DNA from 3 places in the Paenibacillus tritici genome. Region 3 is predicted to be linked to each of the others. Evidence: riboswitches for the same ligand, from Rfam matches in the RefSeq annotation. Region 3 holds a riboswitch; each other region holds the start of a gene.

Region 1 (5,837 bases), 510 kb from region 3:
GGCAATAAGCCGTTAACAACATCCCGCAAGGGAGGGGCAAGCCGGCTTAACTTTCTTTTGCTTTAATTTTGAACTATGTTACAATCAGGAATAATAGTTGTTAACAACACAATTGTTGGCAACAGGTTTCATTAAATCTTACCCCAGGAAGGTGATTCTAAGGTGTCTATTCAACAGATCCGTACCACGGATGAGCTACAGCAATATATCGGGCAGCCTGGCAAAAAACTGCTCTTCAAGCACAGCACAACCTGCCCGATCAGTGCCAAGGCCAATGAGGAATTCCGGGCCTACACACAGAATTCAGATACGCCTGCTGCCATTGTCCATGTGATTGAGGACCGCCCCGTCTCTAACCAGATTGCCGAGGAGCTTGGCATTAAGCATGAATCTCCGCAAATTTTCCTGCTGGAGGACAGCGAAGTCCGCTGGAACACCTCACACTGGAAGATTACCCAAAATGCCATAAAGGAAGCAGTGGAACAATGAGCGCGAACATTATTGTCTATTCCACCACCGGCTGCAGCGAATGCAATCAGGTGAAGCAGCTGCTGGAGAGTAAGGGTATTCCCTTCGAGGTCCGGGATGTCATGACCAGTGCCGTCTATCAGGAAGAAGTCGAGCAGCTGGGCTTCATGGGCATTCCAGTCACCGTATCCGGGGACCGGGCGGTTAAGGGCTTCAATCTCCCTGAGCTTCAGGAGCTTATGGAAGCTGCTGTGCTGTAATTGTCTTTACGTTAGGCCAAAAAGGTGCCTCCCTCTAAGCAGGGCGGCACCTTTTGTCTGTTAACTGGTGGCGCACAAGAGTATCCGCCTACGGGTAAAGCGCTTACGGCACGCTGCTGCCTGCGACAAAAATAAAAAACGGCGATTGAGTGAGATAACCAGTGATTATCGGCTACATATATGGTTTTAGATTCAAAACTGCGTAACCAGGCAGCAATTTATTGTAAATCCGGCGCAAAAGAACTCTTTTCCATTTTTACAAAGACAATCCTAAAAGTGTATGATTCGTGTTGAAAGTTACATTGTGAAATCATACATGCACGCTGAATTTCCGCCAAGCGGAAAACGGGGGAACCATTAGGCCGCAGGCCTTACTTGGGGTGAATCCGAAAGGAGACTACCATTGCGCAGTCTCTGGCAGGCAGGGCGACTCTCACCGTCCGAATCCGACAGCTAACCCCGTAAGCGTAAAGAGAGAAGGAACGTGTACCATGCCAGACCTGTTATCGCCCAAGGCAGCTAATACTGCCGGATTCAAACATTATGTCGAGCAATACAGCGGACCCGTCTATGCTCTCAGCTGCCTGCTGCTGGAGAAGGGTGCCCGCGCGGATCAAGCCGCAGCCGCTACCTTCGCGTCGCTCTATGAGCTATGGCTGAAAGGAAGCCTCCCGCAAGGGAAGGCTGGCTCCCCGGCCGCTTACAAGGAGTGTATCCGCCAATGCTCCACCCTTGCCCAGGAGCGCAGCCACTGCACCTCTGCCCTGCTTAGCTGGGAGGATCAGATTGCCAGTGCCTTATGGTACGGCCTCCAGCTTCCCCTTTCCGACATCAGCCAGATCCTCCAGCATAACGTCCCCGAGCTGAAAGCCCAGCTTAGAGGGATACGCAAACAAATGGCGGCCGCGCATTCAACAATGCCCGCTGTCCACCGCCCTTCGGCGGGATAAGGCGGGAGATGACGGGGGGCGGATGGTGTGAAGTGCCCCTCAAATCAGCTTTTGCCCTTACCGCCCTTGGCGAACCGCCAGAAGGCCATGCAGCAGCCGAGCAGTCCAACGCCCAGCAGAATGGTCTGTAAAGCCCCCAGCCAAGCGGATTTATCCGATGGGATCAGGCTGCTGATAATAATTAACAGAATCGAGACCGCGACCAGCACGGGGGTTCGTCTACTTTTCTTCACAACAAGTCACCACTCCTAACTACTAATAGTACTAAGGTACACTATCTGACGGAGTTTAACCATAATGATTCACTAATTAAATACCAAAGCTTGTTCCAGGGAATAACGTATACCGATCCAAATATTTAGTGGATTTAGGCACTACTTTTACCGATTTAATTTTGTTGTTTTCAAAGATAAAATCCCATTTTTCTACCTTCACCTTATAATCATCCTCTGCAGTCACTCGTTGAACGATTCTGACAGTAAGTCCAATCTCTGATCTTGCAACTACTTTCATATCTACAATGGTTGCCAAATTATAAGTTCCCCCGGGAAAAGATTCTTTGTAGATATCCGTTTTAAAGCTGGGGGCCACTAAAGCATTAGCCTCCGCAACCGACCTCTCGTCATAGGCCATAATCCACTTAAACGCTAAATTTCGCCCAAATACATAGGCCGTAGCACTCGTTTCCATTTTGAAGTTTGGATCTGAATCTACGTATACATTTTTAGCTTTGTTATCCCACTGAATATCGGCACCAAGTCCCTCCGACACTGCACGAATCGGGATGTAAACCGAACCATCAATTATTTTTGGCTGTAGGCTTGATTTGACTTGATTACCATTGACAAAAATTTTAGGCACCGCAGTTGCTGCATAAGCCCCCGCACTGAAAATAGTAGTAAAAAGAGCTGCACTAATTCCAATCTTTGTCCAACGTTTCATTATCAATCGCCTCCAAATAGATTTTATTTAGCATGAAGTTTATAAGAATATTTTTTCTCATTATAAGTAAACTGGATGGAGTCGATTGATGGTTTGTTAAGCGAATAATTTTGGACTTTTTCCTTTTTGTCGGTTGAAATATTATAAACATAAACTTCGTAGCTATCACTACCATCTGCATTTCCTGGAATTACAGAAACAGATACATATAGTCTTTCTTTTTCATCAACTGCATAACTATAAGCTTTGCCTCCCGTTGAATGAAACTCTAGGATTTCTTTATTTGAGGTAGGATTGTCTATTCTCATCACCCATACCTGTTGTCTTAATGGCTGAGCTCCATCAGAAAATACAGATGAAGTATGATAAATAATGTAATCTCCTAATCCAAAAACTTCATCCACTACTAAATTAGCTTCCCCGTCATGCAAAGGTAAAGTAAATAACTTTTTGGCCCTATCTATACGCAGTGTTTTTTCATTAGGAGAACTTAAGTAGAAGGAGAATGGTTCAGGTGATGGTGACCAAACAATACCCTCAGAGGTTTTTATGGCGAAATTATACTTTTCCGTGTTTATATTATTTAAAGAATTTCCTGAAATATTAGTATTATTTTTAGATGGTATTGAATCCTTGCTATTACAGGCTGAAATAAGTAAGGTGCATGCAAGTAAATTTATAAATACATGCAATTTATTTTTTTCCATCTTATAAACTCCTTTGAAACTTATTTTATAGATAACAATATTATACAGAATTAGTGTTTTTATCAATTAATATTTCTTTTAAAGTTTGCAATAAATCATGTGCGTAGGTGGAGGACGGTTTGAAGCAGTTGAATGGATAAAAATAGACTTGACTCTCCTCTTAGGGAAGACAATAAGCTACTTAATGAAGGGAGGAATGAGCAATATTGTACACGGTAAAAGAAGTATCAGCACTGTCCAATGTTACAATCAAAACGCTTCATCATTATCACAAGATCGGTCTTCTCTTGCCTGGCAAGTTAAGTGAAGCTGGATACCGATTGTATGGATCAAAAGAGCTGGAACGTTTGCAAGAGATTCTATTTTACAGAGAATTGGATTTTTCCTTAGATCAAATCAAGGAAATGATGGAACATCATTCAGACCGGCTATCCATTCTTTCGCAGCAGGAGGAGTTGCTTCTCAGCCGCAAAAACAGGTTGGATACCATTGTTCAAACATTACGTAAATCCATTGGATGTATTAAGGAGGGTGAAACTATGGATAACAAGGAAATGTTTAAAGGTTTTGAAACCGAGGAACAGTGGAATACAGCGCTGACCGGGCAAAATCAATATTTGAAGGAATCGTATGGGATGGATTCATTCGAGGTTGTCCCTGAGGATGTTCAGGAAATAAATGAGCAAGCAGTTGAAGCCATGACATTCATGAATGAAATGGCAAGATCATTAAGAGAAGGCATTAAGCATAGTGATGAGAAAATAGTAAATCTGATTCGAAACCATCTTGAGTTTATGAATAATCATGGCCATAAAACATCGGCTAAGGATTTTGCAGCGCAGACTCAATTTTTCCTAAGTGATGACTTTCATCTTAAGATGCTTGAAGGTCAACAAACTGGGTTAGCTTATTATCTTTCTGCAGCGGCAGAGTCGTTTGTAGCAACATTATAAACATAATCCGTCAGAACAAAAATCCCGATGGTTGGCCAGATTGGTCATCATCGGGATTCTTGTATGCTTTTCCTTCGGCCAAGGCCTTCTCCGTCATGGATCCCTCCAAGAGGTGTTCCAGGTAAAATACGAAGCCCGCTCTTTCTGCGCCGCTGCTACTGCGAAGTCGTGATTAGGACAGATGCGGGTAGAGGGCGGAAACGCCGCCTGCAAGTCCGGCTTGGATCATCCGGCTGGTATCGTCGGCAAGAATTTCAAAGCTGCCGGCTGCTATGCCGTCAATAGCTATTTTCGCAATATCCGAAGGGTTCGATTTGGGAGCATCCAGGCCGGCTGTCATGTCTGTCTCCATATAACCCACATGTAAGCCTGCTACTCTAATATGACGGGGATACAGATTCAAACGAAGATCGTTCGTCAGCGCCCATGCTGCAGCCTTCGCAGCTGTGTAGGCACCGGCAGCTCCGCCACTGAACCAGGATAAGGCGGAAAGAATATTCAGAACCGATCCTCCCCCGTTGTTCTCGATGACTGGTGCAAAAGCGCGAACCATGGATAACGTACCGAAGAAATGCGTATTCAATTCCAGCTGGATTTGCTCCACATCCCCTTCCAGCAAAGAAGCGCCTGTAGATGATCCTGCATTGTTGATCAGAATTGTAACATCCTTAGCCAGGCTGGCTGCTGCCGCTACCTCTTGAGGGTTGGTTACATCAAGCTTTACAGGGGTAACCCCTGGAATATTCACGGTCTCCAGATTTCTTGCTCCCGCGTAGACCTTAGCCCCTCTAGCTAGAAGTTCAAGCGTAAGCTGGCGGCCAAGCCCCCGGTTTGCTCCAGTAACAAATGCGACTTGTTCAGAAATGTTCATGGGTTCCGCTCCTCTTTTTAAGAATGATCGTTCTAGAAAATGCACAAGAAATGATATAATAACCTAATCTCATCATGCAATGATGTCCTATAAATTCAATATAACATATTGAGAACGATCGGTAAATAATTATATAAATATTTAAAATCGGATTACCACTTTCCCTTGGGGGTGACCTGTAGCAACCAGATTTATAGCTTCATTAATATCTTCAATGTGGAACTCCCGGGCGTCTACCGCAGGTATAATTTGGTTCTCTTCAATAATCTTTGTGATTTGCCGTAATTGTTCTCCATCACTGCGTACAAATACGAAATGATATTCAATCCTCTTCTTCTTGGCTTTGTGATCATACTTAGCCCCAGCAATACTGAACAGCTTTTGCTTCCAACCTGCCAAGCCCATAGTTTTGGCGAATCGTTTGTTTGGCCCGGTCCGTAGAGAAAGAAGATGGCCGCCTGGTTTAATAATAGAGAGTTCGCGGTCAAATTCACCCGGTCCCAAGGTATCAATCACATAATCAAGATCATGAAGCCGTTCCCAGTAATTCTCCGCCTTGTAATCAATGTATTGATCAGCTCCCGCGGCCATTGTACGTTCACGCGCCTGTGGACTTCCGCTGACGATGACCTTCAGCCCCATGCTTTTAGCGATAGGAACAGCCATTTGGCCAAATGAACCAGAGC
Region 2 (5,837 bases), 3.6 Mb from region 3:
GGCGGCCTGTTGTTCAGCAGCGGTATTCTGATTATGCATTTCAGCGGCATTCTGTCGATGAAGCTTACAGCAAGCTATGAACAAGGCGCTTTTTCCATGATTCTGTCGGTATTGTTCGCCTTGATTGTCCCTGTTATTACCGCATCCTACGATCCCAAGTGGCTGGAGAAGGACTACAATATGTTCAGCTTCAAAAAACTGCTGCTTGTCATCACCTTGACCGGCGCATTCACAGGTATCCATTATGCCGCCATGGCGGGTGCTTCCTTCCCTATGGTTGAGCCGTCCAATGCTACCCGGCGAATGCTCTTCCTGAATGATTCTGTACTGGGGCTGCTCCTGGCCGGCTCATTCTTGTTCATTGTGTCGATCGTTCTTGCCCTGCTGTACAGGGACCGGCAGCGGGTACTCCAGGCGGCTGCCTTCAATGAGCAGCGGTATACTGCCTTATTCGAGCATAGTCCGGATATGGTGATGTGCATTGATCCGGCCCGCAAGAAGATCATCAGTGTGAACCCTTCCCTGCGGAACACTACCGGATACGGCACAGAAGAGCTGGGGAATTATAAAGCGATACTGTACAGTGAGCGGGATGAAGCAGCCGTCAGGGATGCCGTACTCCGCGCCTCGCGGGGCCAATCCTCCAAGCTGGAGCTTAAGGTCCGGACCAAAGGCGGCGAGCAGCTCATCTGCAGCGTCACCGTGTTTCCTTTGCAGCATCATACGGAACAGCTGGTCTATATCGTAGCCGAGGATGTCACTACCCTGATGAAGTTTCAATATGAGCTGATGGAGGCGCGGGACGCCGCTGAGAGTGCAGTCACGATGAAAAGCGAGTTCCTGGCTACCATGAGCCATGAAATCCGCACACCGCTGAATGGTATTATCGGGATCAATCAGCTATTGGCCGAGGAGATCAGCAATCCTGAACATCTGGAGCTGCTGCAGCTCCAGAGCACCAGCGGCCACGCGTTGCTGAAGGTCATGAGCGATATTCTCGATATCTCCCGGCTGGAGGCGGATAGCCTGGCCCTGACGAAGGATGATTTTCAGCTGAAGGCGCTGTTGCAGGGCTGCATGGATCTGTTCATGGTGAGCACTCAAGACAAGCCGTTATCGCTTGAGCTGGAGATGGAAGAAGGGCTTCCCGACAACTTCGCCGGAGACTCGCAGCGTCTTCGCCAGATTCTGATCAATCTGATTGGCAATGCGGTGAAATTCACTCCATCCGGCACGATAACCGTTAAAGTAGAGTCCTATGGCGTTAGAGAGAGCGCTCAGTCTCTGCAATTTATGGTGCGTGATACCGGAATTGGCATTTCACCGGATAAGCTGCAGCTGCTGTTTCAAACCTTCTCCCAAGTGGACGGGTCACATACCCGCAAATACCCCGGCACGGGTCTGGGGCTTGCGATCTGCAAGAAGCTGGTGGATTTGATGCAGGGAGAGATCTGGGTGGAGCCGGCAGAGGGGGGAGGCACCCAGTTTTTTTTCAGAATTAAGCTGCAGTCGCTGGAGCATTCACCGGAGCTGTTCTTCGGCAAAGAGAAAGAGGATGGGGGAGCGCAGGAGACGACGGAAGCTGTATAATACAGGTTTGCCAAAAAGAGAGCTTTGATTATATACTTTGAAAGTAACTATTCTTTTATCACGACAGTCCAGAGGACGGAAAGGAACTCTCTTTGAGCAAACCAAAAAAGAACAATGTCACGGTTCCCCAGATGAGCAAGCAGGAGAAGCGCAAGACAGAGCTGGAGCAGCAGAAGCAGAAAACGAGAATTCTGATCGTGAGTACAGTGGCCATCGTCGTTATTATTTTTGTCGGATTATACCTGCTTGCCTCTAAGGACAGCTCAGCCCCGGGCTCCACGGCTGAACCGGTTAATTTCAATTACAGCGAGATGATACGCCTAGGCAAGGAAGATGCTCCGGTCAAAATTGTGGAATTCGGCGATTTCAAATGTCCGGCCTGCGCCCAGTTCACAGGGGTCATGAAACCGCAGATCGTGCAGGAGTATGTGAATCAGGATAAAGCGGCCTTTTACTTTGTGAACTTAGCCTTCCTTGCTGCGGATTCCAAAACAGCCTCGCTTGCAGCACTTTCGGTCTATCATCAGAACCAGGAAGCCTTCTGGAAGTACTTCGATGCGATGTATGCCAACCAGGGGAATGAGGACAAAGAATGGGCAACACCGGACTACCTGGTAAGTCTCGCCAAGCAGTTGGAACTGCCGGTGGACTACGATCTGCTGCGCAAAGACATTGAAGACCGTACCTATACAAGTGAACTGAACCGTGATATTCAGGTCGCAACCGACGCTGGAGTGACAACTACACCTACCGTGTTCGTGAATGGAGTCAAGGTGAAGGAGCCCTTCAATATGGAGGAGATTGACGCTCAGATCCAGGCAGCAACGGAAGCTGCGGCAGCCCAATGACAGCCTTCTCTGCCTTCTGCCGCCGCAACTGTCTCTACTTGGCCTGGTTTGTCTGTGTTATTGCTGTAGCGGGAAGCTTATATCTCAGTGAAGTTCTGGGGTATGAGCCCTGTAAGTTATGCTGGTTCCAGCGGATTTTCATGTACCCGCAGCTCTTCTTGCTGGGAATTGCCACCTACCGGGGGGACAAGCGTATTATCCCTTATGTTCTTCCCCTGAGTCTGATCGGCGGCAGCATCTCTATCTATCATTATGCAGAGCAGAAAATACCGGCACTCAGCAAGGTGCTCCCCTGTACAATCGGCGTGCCGTGCAACAAAGATTATCTGAATCTTTTCGGATTTATAACGATCCCTTTGCTTGCACTTATTGCGTTCGCACTCATCGCCATTCTGCTATGGACAGGACGCAAAGAGGACACTGTGGAGTAGGAGCCGGCAGGCAGGCTGAAGAGGTGAACATTCCTTTAAATTAAGCGGAAATTAATGTTCAAAAACACTGTAAAATCAAGCGATATAGGGATAATGAAAGAGAATGAAAGATCAAGACATACCGGATCATGGATTTGGTGGTTTTGGATGCTTTTCATTCTTTTTTCATTTGTTTCACCGCTTTACGGAAGCCGTATTGTAGCTTAATATTAGTCCTTGTGAGAAGTTGAATATGCGCTGAATTTTCCGGTAGGAAAAACGGGGGAACCAAACTTGGCCCAGTGCCAAAGGGGTGAATCGGAAGCGGGTCAGAAGACTCGTAACCGTAGGGCTACCACAGCCCGAATCCGCCAGCTAACCTCGTAAGCATTAGTGGGATAATGACCATGCACATCAAGGCATGCGGATCATTTCCGTATGCTTATTTTGGTGCCTGCATTTATGAAATCCACTTATGAAAACAGCGCACGGAATTTCCGTTTCAACTTAACAAAGAGAGGAACTGTTACTACAATGGTAAGCAAGGTAAAACGACTATTGATCGGGCGTCCGATGAAGTCGAACGAACTCGATCATGAAAAGTTATCCAAGGTGAAAGCACTGGCTGTCCTGTCTTCTGATGCGCTCTCGTCTGTAGCCTACGGAACAGAACAAATTCTAATCGTACTTGTGGCCGCCGGGTTCACAGCTATCTGGTACTCATTGCCAATTGCATTAGCCGTCTTGGGCTTGCTGGCCATTCTGATTTTGTCCTACCGGCAGACGATATTTGCTTATCCGCAGGGCGGGGGCGCCTATATTGTTGCCAAGACCAATCTCGGGGTTCACACCGGCCTGCTGGCTGGCGGCTCTCTTCTGGTGGATTACATTCTGACTGTGGCGGTAAGCGCCTCGGCGGGGACGGATGCGATCACCTCAGCCTTTCCAAGTCTTCATAATCACACTGTTCTTATAGCGGTATCTGTAATTTTGCTTCTAACGATTGTCAATCTGCGGGGGGTTACCGAATCCGCTTCATTCATAGCGATCCCGGTATATCTGTTCGTAGTCTCGATCTTTGTGCTGATTATCTCGGGTGTCTTCAAGTATATAACCGGCGGGGCCCATGTCCATGTTCCCGAGATTGGGTCGGCGGTATCGAACGTCAGTATGTTCCTGCTGCTGAAGGCGTTCAGCTCCGGCTGTTCTGCCCTTACCGGGGTTGAAGCAGTCTCCAATGCCATTCCTAACTTCCAGGCACCGGCGGAGAAAAATGCAGCCAAAACGCTGATGCTGATGGGTCTGATTCTCGGTGTAATGTTCACCGGAATTACGCTGCTCGCTTACTGGTATGGCATCATGCCGGATGCGAAGGCAACGGTGGTCTCTCAGATCACGGAATCTACCTTTGGCCGTGGCGGATTATACTTTTTCATCCAGGGGATTACGGCAGTCATCCTGTTCCTGGCGGCGAATACAGCCTATTCGGCCTTTCCGCTGCTGGCGTTCATGTTCGCCAAAGATAAATATCTGCCCCATGCCTTCATGGTACGCGGCGACCGGCTGGGCTTCTCCAACGGTATTATATTCCTCGGCGTCATGTCGGCAGTGCTTGTAGCAGCTTTTCACGGAAATACCGAAGGCTTGATTCCATTATATGCAGTAGGGGTATTCATTCCCTTCACACTGTCGCAGCTTGGGATGATGGTACAGTGGTACAGAACCAGACCAAAAGGCTGGCAGAGCAAATTCGCCGTGAATACGGTAGGGATGCTTACCACATTGACCATAACCCTGATCTTCATTATTACCAAGTTCTCCAGCGTGTGGATGGCCTTCATCTTCCTGCCGGTAGTCATCATTGTGTTCCACCGGATTCACCGCCATTATATGAATATTGCCGATCAGCTGCGTATTTGTCCGGCTACCGATAAGCCTTGCATCAAAGGCAGTACCGTTGTAGTTCCGGTGGCGGGTGTCACCCGTGCGGTGCTGCATTCGATCAGCTATGCGAAGTCACTGACCAATAATGTTGTCGCGGTCTATGTAGGGTTCGATGAAGAAGAGATTCACAAGATGGAGCAGAAGTGGGAGGAGTGGAACCCCGGAGTGCGCCTGATTGTCCTGCGCTCCCGTTACCGCAGCATTCTCCGCCCGCTGGTGAAATTCATAGATACGGTAGAGTGGAAGACCGCTTCGACGGACCATATCACCGTACTGATTCCGCAGTTCGTGACCAAGCACTGGTGGCAGGCCGTGCTGCATAATCAGACCAGCCTGTTCATCCGCTCTTATCTGATGAATCAGAAGGATATTGTGATTGCAACGGTTCCGTATCATTTGCACAAATAGACTTTTTCTCTACATGTATAACGGCTGTTTCCGTAGCTTACGGGAACAGCCGTTTTTGGTTGGACGGCAGGAGAATATAACAGAAAGGTGACTTTTCAGTTGACATAGAGAATGAGAATCAATATCATCAGTATGTAAGATGCTAAGGCAACAGGCACTAGTGCTAAACATGAAGGTACATATCAGGAGGGGTATTCAATGTTTTTGTTCAACCTGCAAGGATCAGGAAGTGTGAAGCTGGCGGTAGCCGGACTTCTGACCACAACATTGCTGCTGTCCGCTTGCGGAAATAACAATAGTAATGCAGGCGGCAACGGTGCTGCAGCAACTACTGCACCTTCCGCAACTGTAGAAGCCACTGCGGCACCTGCAGAGTCAGCCGCACCTGCTGTGGACAAGACCGTCACAGACGCAATGGGACATAAGGTCACCATTCCCGCCAATCCGCAGCGTGTAATTGCTTCTTATCTGGAGGATTATCTGGTTGCACTCGGCGTGACTCCGGTTGCCCAGTGGTCTACTAAGAACGGTACGCAGGATTACCTCGCTGCTGAGCTTAATGATGTCCCGCCGATCAGCTACGACCTGCCACTCGAAGCGGTTACCGGCTTCGCGCCAGATTTCCACATCGTCCAGT
Region 3 (5,837 bases):
CAGGAAGCCCTCGGATCTGTCCGGCGGACCGGGTAAGCTGTGCCGGGCGCTGAGAATAGACCGGAGCCTTAACCGCACCAGGTTCGATATACGGGGAGGCGCTCTATGGATTGAACAGGGCGAACCCCCTGAATCTATCGACATTGTTCAGGCTCCGCGCATTAACATTCCCTATGCGGAGGAATACGCAGAGCGCCCCTGGCGGTTTTATATTCAGGGGAATCCTTATGTATCGGTCAGCGATCCGCTCGCGCAGCCGTTCCGTCTGCACTGAATCTCGCCCGGCTGTTTCGGGTGCGATAATTTGGGTAAAAAGAAGTGAACCCTAATCAGCCTCTCCCTTGGGAATTCCCACATGGAGGGGCTGTTCTTCGTTATTTTGCTCTATCTGCCCCTCATACGCCAAAAAATGATAATACTTCCTATAAAATGACAATAAACAACCCTATTTGAAGGCGCTTTCCCCGTTCTCTAAACTTACAATAACTGTTATAATCATAGATATTACACAAACTATAAAGAGGTAAATGAGGGACATGGGATGAAGGATACAGGCATGATCCGGAGCTTAGACAGTCTTGGAAGAATTGTGGTTCCCGTAGAAATCCGCATGACACGTAATATTGACATTGGGGACCCGATTGAATTTTTTATTCTGGATGAGAATATTATCGTTCTCAGAAAGTACACCTCCACAGAATGCACCTTTTGCAGAAGTCTTGACCATGTGACCTACTATAAGGATCAGTTTATTTGCAACACCTGTCTGAAGGAGCTGAGTGACCCCGAACGCGGGTCAGAACCCGTCATCGCTCCCCCAAGTCCAGCAGCGGAGAATCCCGAGCCTGCCCGCGGAGGGCGGAGAACCAAGACCGAAGAAATGAGCCTGCGTCTGCAAAAAGCAATGGAGGATCATCCCTATGCCAATCAGAAGGAGCTTGCCGAGGTGCTCGGAATCAGCCAGGCCAGGGTAAGCCAGTTGAAGCGTAAGCTGAACACTTCCGGCAGGGCGGCCCCGCAGTAAAGGTTACGGAGAGGGCGTCTGCACCAGAACCCGAATAAGGCTTGGCCCTCGGTCTCTCGAGGGCCAAGCCTTATTCGTTGTTCATTCTATGCTTAACCACCCTGCGCTTCCCCTATTCCGACAATGCCGCTTTCAGCTCTTCCGGCGAAGCAGCCCACCACTCTTCATTATGGGTCATCAGCAGTGATTTCAGCGCTGCCCGTTCGCTGATTCCCAGTCCCTCCAGCATAAGCTTCCGCTTCAGGGCAGCATCCAGCTTATTGACATGATCGGCGAGAATCTTCCAGCCGCGGCGGGCTTCGGTGTCAATCCACATCTCACAGGCAGTAATTCCTCCGTAGAACTGTCCCTCCGGTGTACGGTCTACAGCCACCCATACGACCCATACCTGTCTGCCGTTCGGGACATCCTCACGGTTCACAGAGAATTTAATCCCTTTCTCCACTTTGCTCTTTGCATGCATAGCGCCGATATCAATAACTGCCTCTCCCTGATCAATAATGACAGGAGATACATTGTTCAGATCAATAGAGCCTGCGCCGAAGCCTTTATGCTTGGCTCTGGCATTCACAATATTCAAGGCAATCTGTTTTTTGCCTTCCGGTTGTACGTTATCCACATGTGCACATCCTTTCCATTCACTAATTATTTAATTTTAGCTAATATTGCGGCGATTGCAAACATATACATCCCGTAGATGCTTGTCACGGGAGGAATCACAGTATGAAGCCACATTCATTAAGGTATACCCTCATCTTCGCAGTCCTGGCTGTTCTCACCTTGCTTGGAGGCGGAATATGGTTTCTTTCAGGGCATAACCCTGCCGCATGGACTGCTTCTGTGCCAAAAGAGGCCAAGTCCCCCGCCGTCATCCCGCAGCAGCCCGTGCAGTCCACTCTTCCGGAGATGTTCTCTCCCCCAGAATCAGAAGCTCTAAGCCAGCGTGTGGTCGAATACCACATGGATGTGCAGCTTCAGGCAGATACGGGGACCTTAACAGCTTCCGAGACGCTGACCTGGACCCACCCGGGCTCAAAACCGGTCCAAGAGCTGTATTTTCACCTGTATCCCAATGCATTCGCTTCCGGCAATACAACCTTCATGAAGGAATCGGGGGGCACACTCCGCGGAGATTCCATGCCTGCTGGCGGGTACGGCAGCATCACCCTAACGGATCTGCGGACCTCCGAAGGCATCTCTCTTATGCAGCGCACCCAGTATGTGCAGCCTGACGACGGCAATATCAACGATAAAACACTGCTCAAGGTTCATCTGCCCCAGCCGGTACACGGCGGTGAGAGTATTACGGTGAGGCTTAAGTTCGAGGTCAAGCTGCCGAAAATATTCGCCCGGATGGGGACCGCCGGTAACTTCGTCATGGCCGGCCAGTGGTTTCCGAAAATAAGCGTCTACGAGCCTGCCGGCAGAAGAGGACTCAAGGAGGAAGGATGGAACCTCCATCAATATCACGGAACCTCCGAATTCTACAGTGATTTCGGTATTTACAATGTAACCATTTCCGTCCCGCCTGAGTACAAGGTGGCCGCAACCGGATTTCCGGTGAGGAATGCCAAGGTAGTGCAGGGCCGTAAGGTCTACCAATTCTATGCAGATGATGTCCATGACTTTGCCTGGGCCGCCTCACCGGATTTCGTGGTTGCCGAGAAGGCCTTCTCCGCACCACAGGTGCCCGGGGTGAGAATTAAGCTCTATCTGGACCCGCTGCATAAGAATCTCCAGGAGCGCTATTTCCAGGCGGCTGAGGCGGCCCTGACCGCTTTCAGCAAGTGGTACGGCCCGTATCCTTACTCCACCTTATCCATTGTAGTTCCGCCTGAGTCCGGCAACGGGGCGGGGGGAATGGAATATCCGACACTGATTACCGCCTTCGGTGCCACCGCGGCAGCGCCGGGCACTTCGCTGGAGCGCACCATTATCCACGAGATCGGCCACCAGTATTTCTATGGCATGGTCGGCAGTAATGAATTTGAAGAAGCCTGGCTCGATGAGAGCTTCACCTCCTACGCAGAAGACCGCCTGATGGAACAGGAATACGGTGTAGCCTCAAGCCTTCCGCTTCAGTCCAGCCTGGTCTCCTCCTCACAGCCGCTTAAGCTGGAGACCTGGAAATACAGCGGCGACGATGCCTATACCCGCAATGTGTATATCCGGGGCAAGCTGGTGCTTAAGGATATCGAGCGCATAGCGGGGGCCAAGAATATGGATACCATTCTCGCTGCCTATGTCCGCAAATACCGCTTCAAGCACCCGTCTACCGCAGATTTCCAGAAGATTGTGGAGAAGGTGACCAAGCAATCCTGGCAGACTTATTTTGACCGGTATGTCTACGGCGGGGGAGCTCCTGATTTCGCAGTAGACGATATTAAGCTCTCCACAAAACGCAGCGGCAGCGACGGTGACGGTGACGGAGTGCAATATAGCGCAGTTGTTGAGGTGAGCAATAAAGGCACCCTCTACCCGGATGTTCCCGTGAAATTCACCTTCTCGGACGGGTACACTGTTCAGCAATATTGGAATGGCGAGGGACAATCAACCTCCTTCGAGTTAGCCTATAAAGCGCCTCTGGTCTCCGCAGAGATCGATCCGGGGCATACCATTCTGCTGGAGAGCAGGCATCTTAATAATTTCAGAATGGCCGAGCTGGAGCCGCGTACTCTCTCCCGCTGGACGCTTAGCGTGACGACACTGCTTGAAACCCTGCTCGGAACTCTAGTCTGGTGAGGTGAAGGAATGGTGAAAAGTTCAATAACCCGCGGTTGGGTCAGCATGAAAGAGCAATTCTATATATTGATTCTGCTATTTATTTACCGGCTGTTCTGGGGCTATTTCCTGTACAAATTCATTAAAAGCGCTGTTGTTCCCCTGCTGCTGCGCTATCCCGATGCGGATGCCGGCGGCAGCGGAATAGGCAGGCTGCTGTATTATATCGAGGGCCAGTCTTCCCTGCGCACCGAACCTGCCGTCCAGCATTGGCTATGGCTGCTTCTGGCACTGACTTTGCTCCGGCTGCTGCTCACCCCCTTCATCCGGGCAGGGCTGCTGCATGAGCTCCATCAGGAGCGCGCAGGAGCGCGTGGACTGTTCTTTTTTCCCGGAATGAAAAAGTACGGGCTGCCCGTGCTGGTATTCAGCCTCGTGGAATGGGCGTTAACCCTCCTGCCGCTCTATTGGCTGCTTCCGCGTATGTACCGACTGCTGCTTGGCGGCATTCTTGAGGTTCCGCTTCTGCTGAAGCTTGTGCCTTATGTGCTGGGCTGGCTCCTGTACCTCTTCCTAATCCGCAAGCTTCTGCTCTATATGCAATTCGGCTATACTGCCGGCACCGGCATGTTCTCGTCTCTGCTGATCTGCCTGAAGGTGCTGCTGCCTTCTATCGGAGTATCCGTCATATTGGGGGCGGGAAGTCTAATTATACTGATCCTCTGCAGTGCTTCTGCGCTGCTGTATCCGGGACTACCGGCCCTGCTGCTGCGTCAGGCAGCTCCGCTGCCCTCCACGCTCTTCAATATGTGGGGAGTTGCTGCCCAGTACCATCTCTGGTCCAGTAAATCATTTCCACAATAATTCACGGCCGAAACGGCATACTAAAAAGAGTCACAGCCCCTCAAGCAGGGAGCAGGACTCTTTTTTGCTTAAGCGAAGACAAAACCATTTGCAAAACTGTAAAACCTCTGATACAATGATGCCTGTACTACTAGTAACAAAGTTGTAATCTTTCAAGCATAATTTACCGTAACCATTGCAAATTAACTAATTGCCGATAAGTCACTGTTCTGGTGCACATAACGCCGAATTCCCAGCACCGGGAAGTGGGGGAACCATATTTTGGGTGAATTGATCTCGCTTTAGAGGGGTCATAGGGGAACCTTCTACCGAATCCTTAAGCTAACCTCGCAGGCCCTGGAAGGAGTACATCTTTTGATTATTCAGAACTTCAAGAAAAAATGCACCGCAGCAGCGCTGGGTCTTGTGATGGTATTCACACTCGGAGCAGGCAGTGCCTTCGCAGATTCCAAAATGGATACTGTGATCTCAAAAACCATTGGAACGTCATATAAAACCGGAGGCACAACCACCAACGGGTTCGACTGTTCCGGATTCACCAAATATGTGTTCAAGAATGTTGGGCTTACTCTGCCCCGCACTTCTAAGGCACAGTACAAAGTAGGAACAGCAGTACCTAAGAGCCAGCTGCGTTCCGGCGATCTCGTGTTCTTCAATACCTTGGGCAACGGAGTATCCCATGTCGGTATTTATGTCGGAAACGGGAAATTTGCACAGTCCTCCAGTTCACGCGGTGTAACCATCAGTTCAATGAGCCAGTCCTACTGGGCCAACCGCTATGTTGGCGCCAAACGAGTAATGAGCACAACAGCCTACCAAGCTGTCGCTTACGATTGAACCCTTGAAGAATACCCCGAACATTTCAACCTCTAACAACCCATTGTAACTTATACAGGCCCGGGATGATTATTGCCGTAATCATTTCCGGGTTCTTCCTTTTTCTTTTCCTTATTCTACCTTTTACACAGATTTTCTGCCCTTGAAACAGCATTTTATTCCAAAAATAAAGAAAAAAACATATAGAAGCTACTCTGCACATAGATATGAGTCTTTCTAACGGCTATAACTCTAAAAACAGCAAAAAAGATGCATTAATATGTTATAAGTGATTGCCAAGTGCCGAAGTCTTTGTTACAATTATCGCAGTGAGTTTTTAGTAACATTTTTGTAATTATTGAATCGCTTTTAACAAAGGTTTTGTCATGTATTGAATGAACAGCTAATCCTA

Evidence for each region. Region 3 has a riboswitch for cyclic di-AMP ahead of KDC22_RS00495 (C40 family peptidase). Riboswitches for the same ligand answer to the same signal wherever they lie in the genome.
Region 1: it holds a riboswitch for cyclic di-AMP, as region 3 does, so the genes downstream of both, KDC22_RS02750 (hypothetical protein) here and KDC22_RS00495 (C40 family peptidase) in region 3, are expected to answer to the same signal.
Region 2: it holds a riboswitch for cyclic di-AMP, as region 3 does, so the genes downstream of both, KDC22_RS18050 (APC family permease) here and KDC22_RS00495 (C40 family peptidase) in region 3, are expected to answer to the same signal.

Annotation. Positions count from the first base shown of each region.
Region 1 is NZ_CP073365.1:613,704-619,540, reverse strand. It holds gene ytxJ (bacillithiol system redox-active protein YtxJ) at 163-489, shown strand; gene KDC22_RS02755 (glutaredoxin family protein) at 486-728, shown strand; cyclic di-AMP (ydaO/yuaA leader) riboswitch at 1,040-1,210, shown strand; gene KDC22_RS02750 (hypothetical protein) at 1,220-1,678, shown strand; gene KDC22_RS02745 (hypothetical protein) at 1,723-1,911, opposite strand; gene KDC22_RS02740 (stalk domain-containing protein) at 1,988-2,620, opposite strand; gene KDC22_RS02735 (hypothetical protein) at 2,644-3,327, opposite strand; gene KDC22_RS02730 (MerR family transcriptional regulator) at 3,531-4,280, shown strand; gene KDC22_RS02725 (SDR family oxidoreductase) at 4,453-5,151, opposite strand; gene KDC22_RS02720 (NADP-dependent oxidoreductase) at 5,293-5,837, opposite strand, start outside.
Region 2 is NZ_CP073365.1:4,208,216-4,214,052, reverse strand. It holds gene KDC22_RS18065 (ATP-binding protein) at 1-1,590, shown strand, start outside; gene KDC22_RS18060 (DsbA family protein) at 1,683-2,438, shown strand; gene KDC22_RS18055 (disulfide oxidoreductase) at 2,435-2,869, shown strand; cyclic di-AMP (ydaO/yuaA leader) riboswitch at 3,095-3,253, shown strand; gene KDC22_RS18050 (APC family permease) at 3,383-5,200, shown strand; gene KDC22_RS18045 (ABC transporter substrate-binding protein) at 5,399-5,837, shown strand, end outside.
Region 3 is NZ_CP073365.1:101,441-107,277, reverse strand. It holds gene KDC22_RS00520 (DNA-3-methyladenine glycosylase) at 1-274, shown strand, start outside; gene KDC22_RS00515 (AbrB/MazE/SpoVT family DNA-binding domain-containing protein) at 542-1,024, shown strand; gene KDC22_RS00510 (YwhD family protein) at 1,137-1,643, opposite strand; gene KDC22_RS00505 (M1 family metallopeptidase) at 1,748-3,766, shown strand; gene KDC22_RS00500 (hypothetical protein) at 3,812-4,609, shown strand; cyclic di-AMP (ydaO/yuaA leader) riboswitch at 4,822-4,960, shown strand; gene KDC22_RS00495 (C40 family peptidase) at 5,018-5,446, shown strand.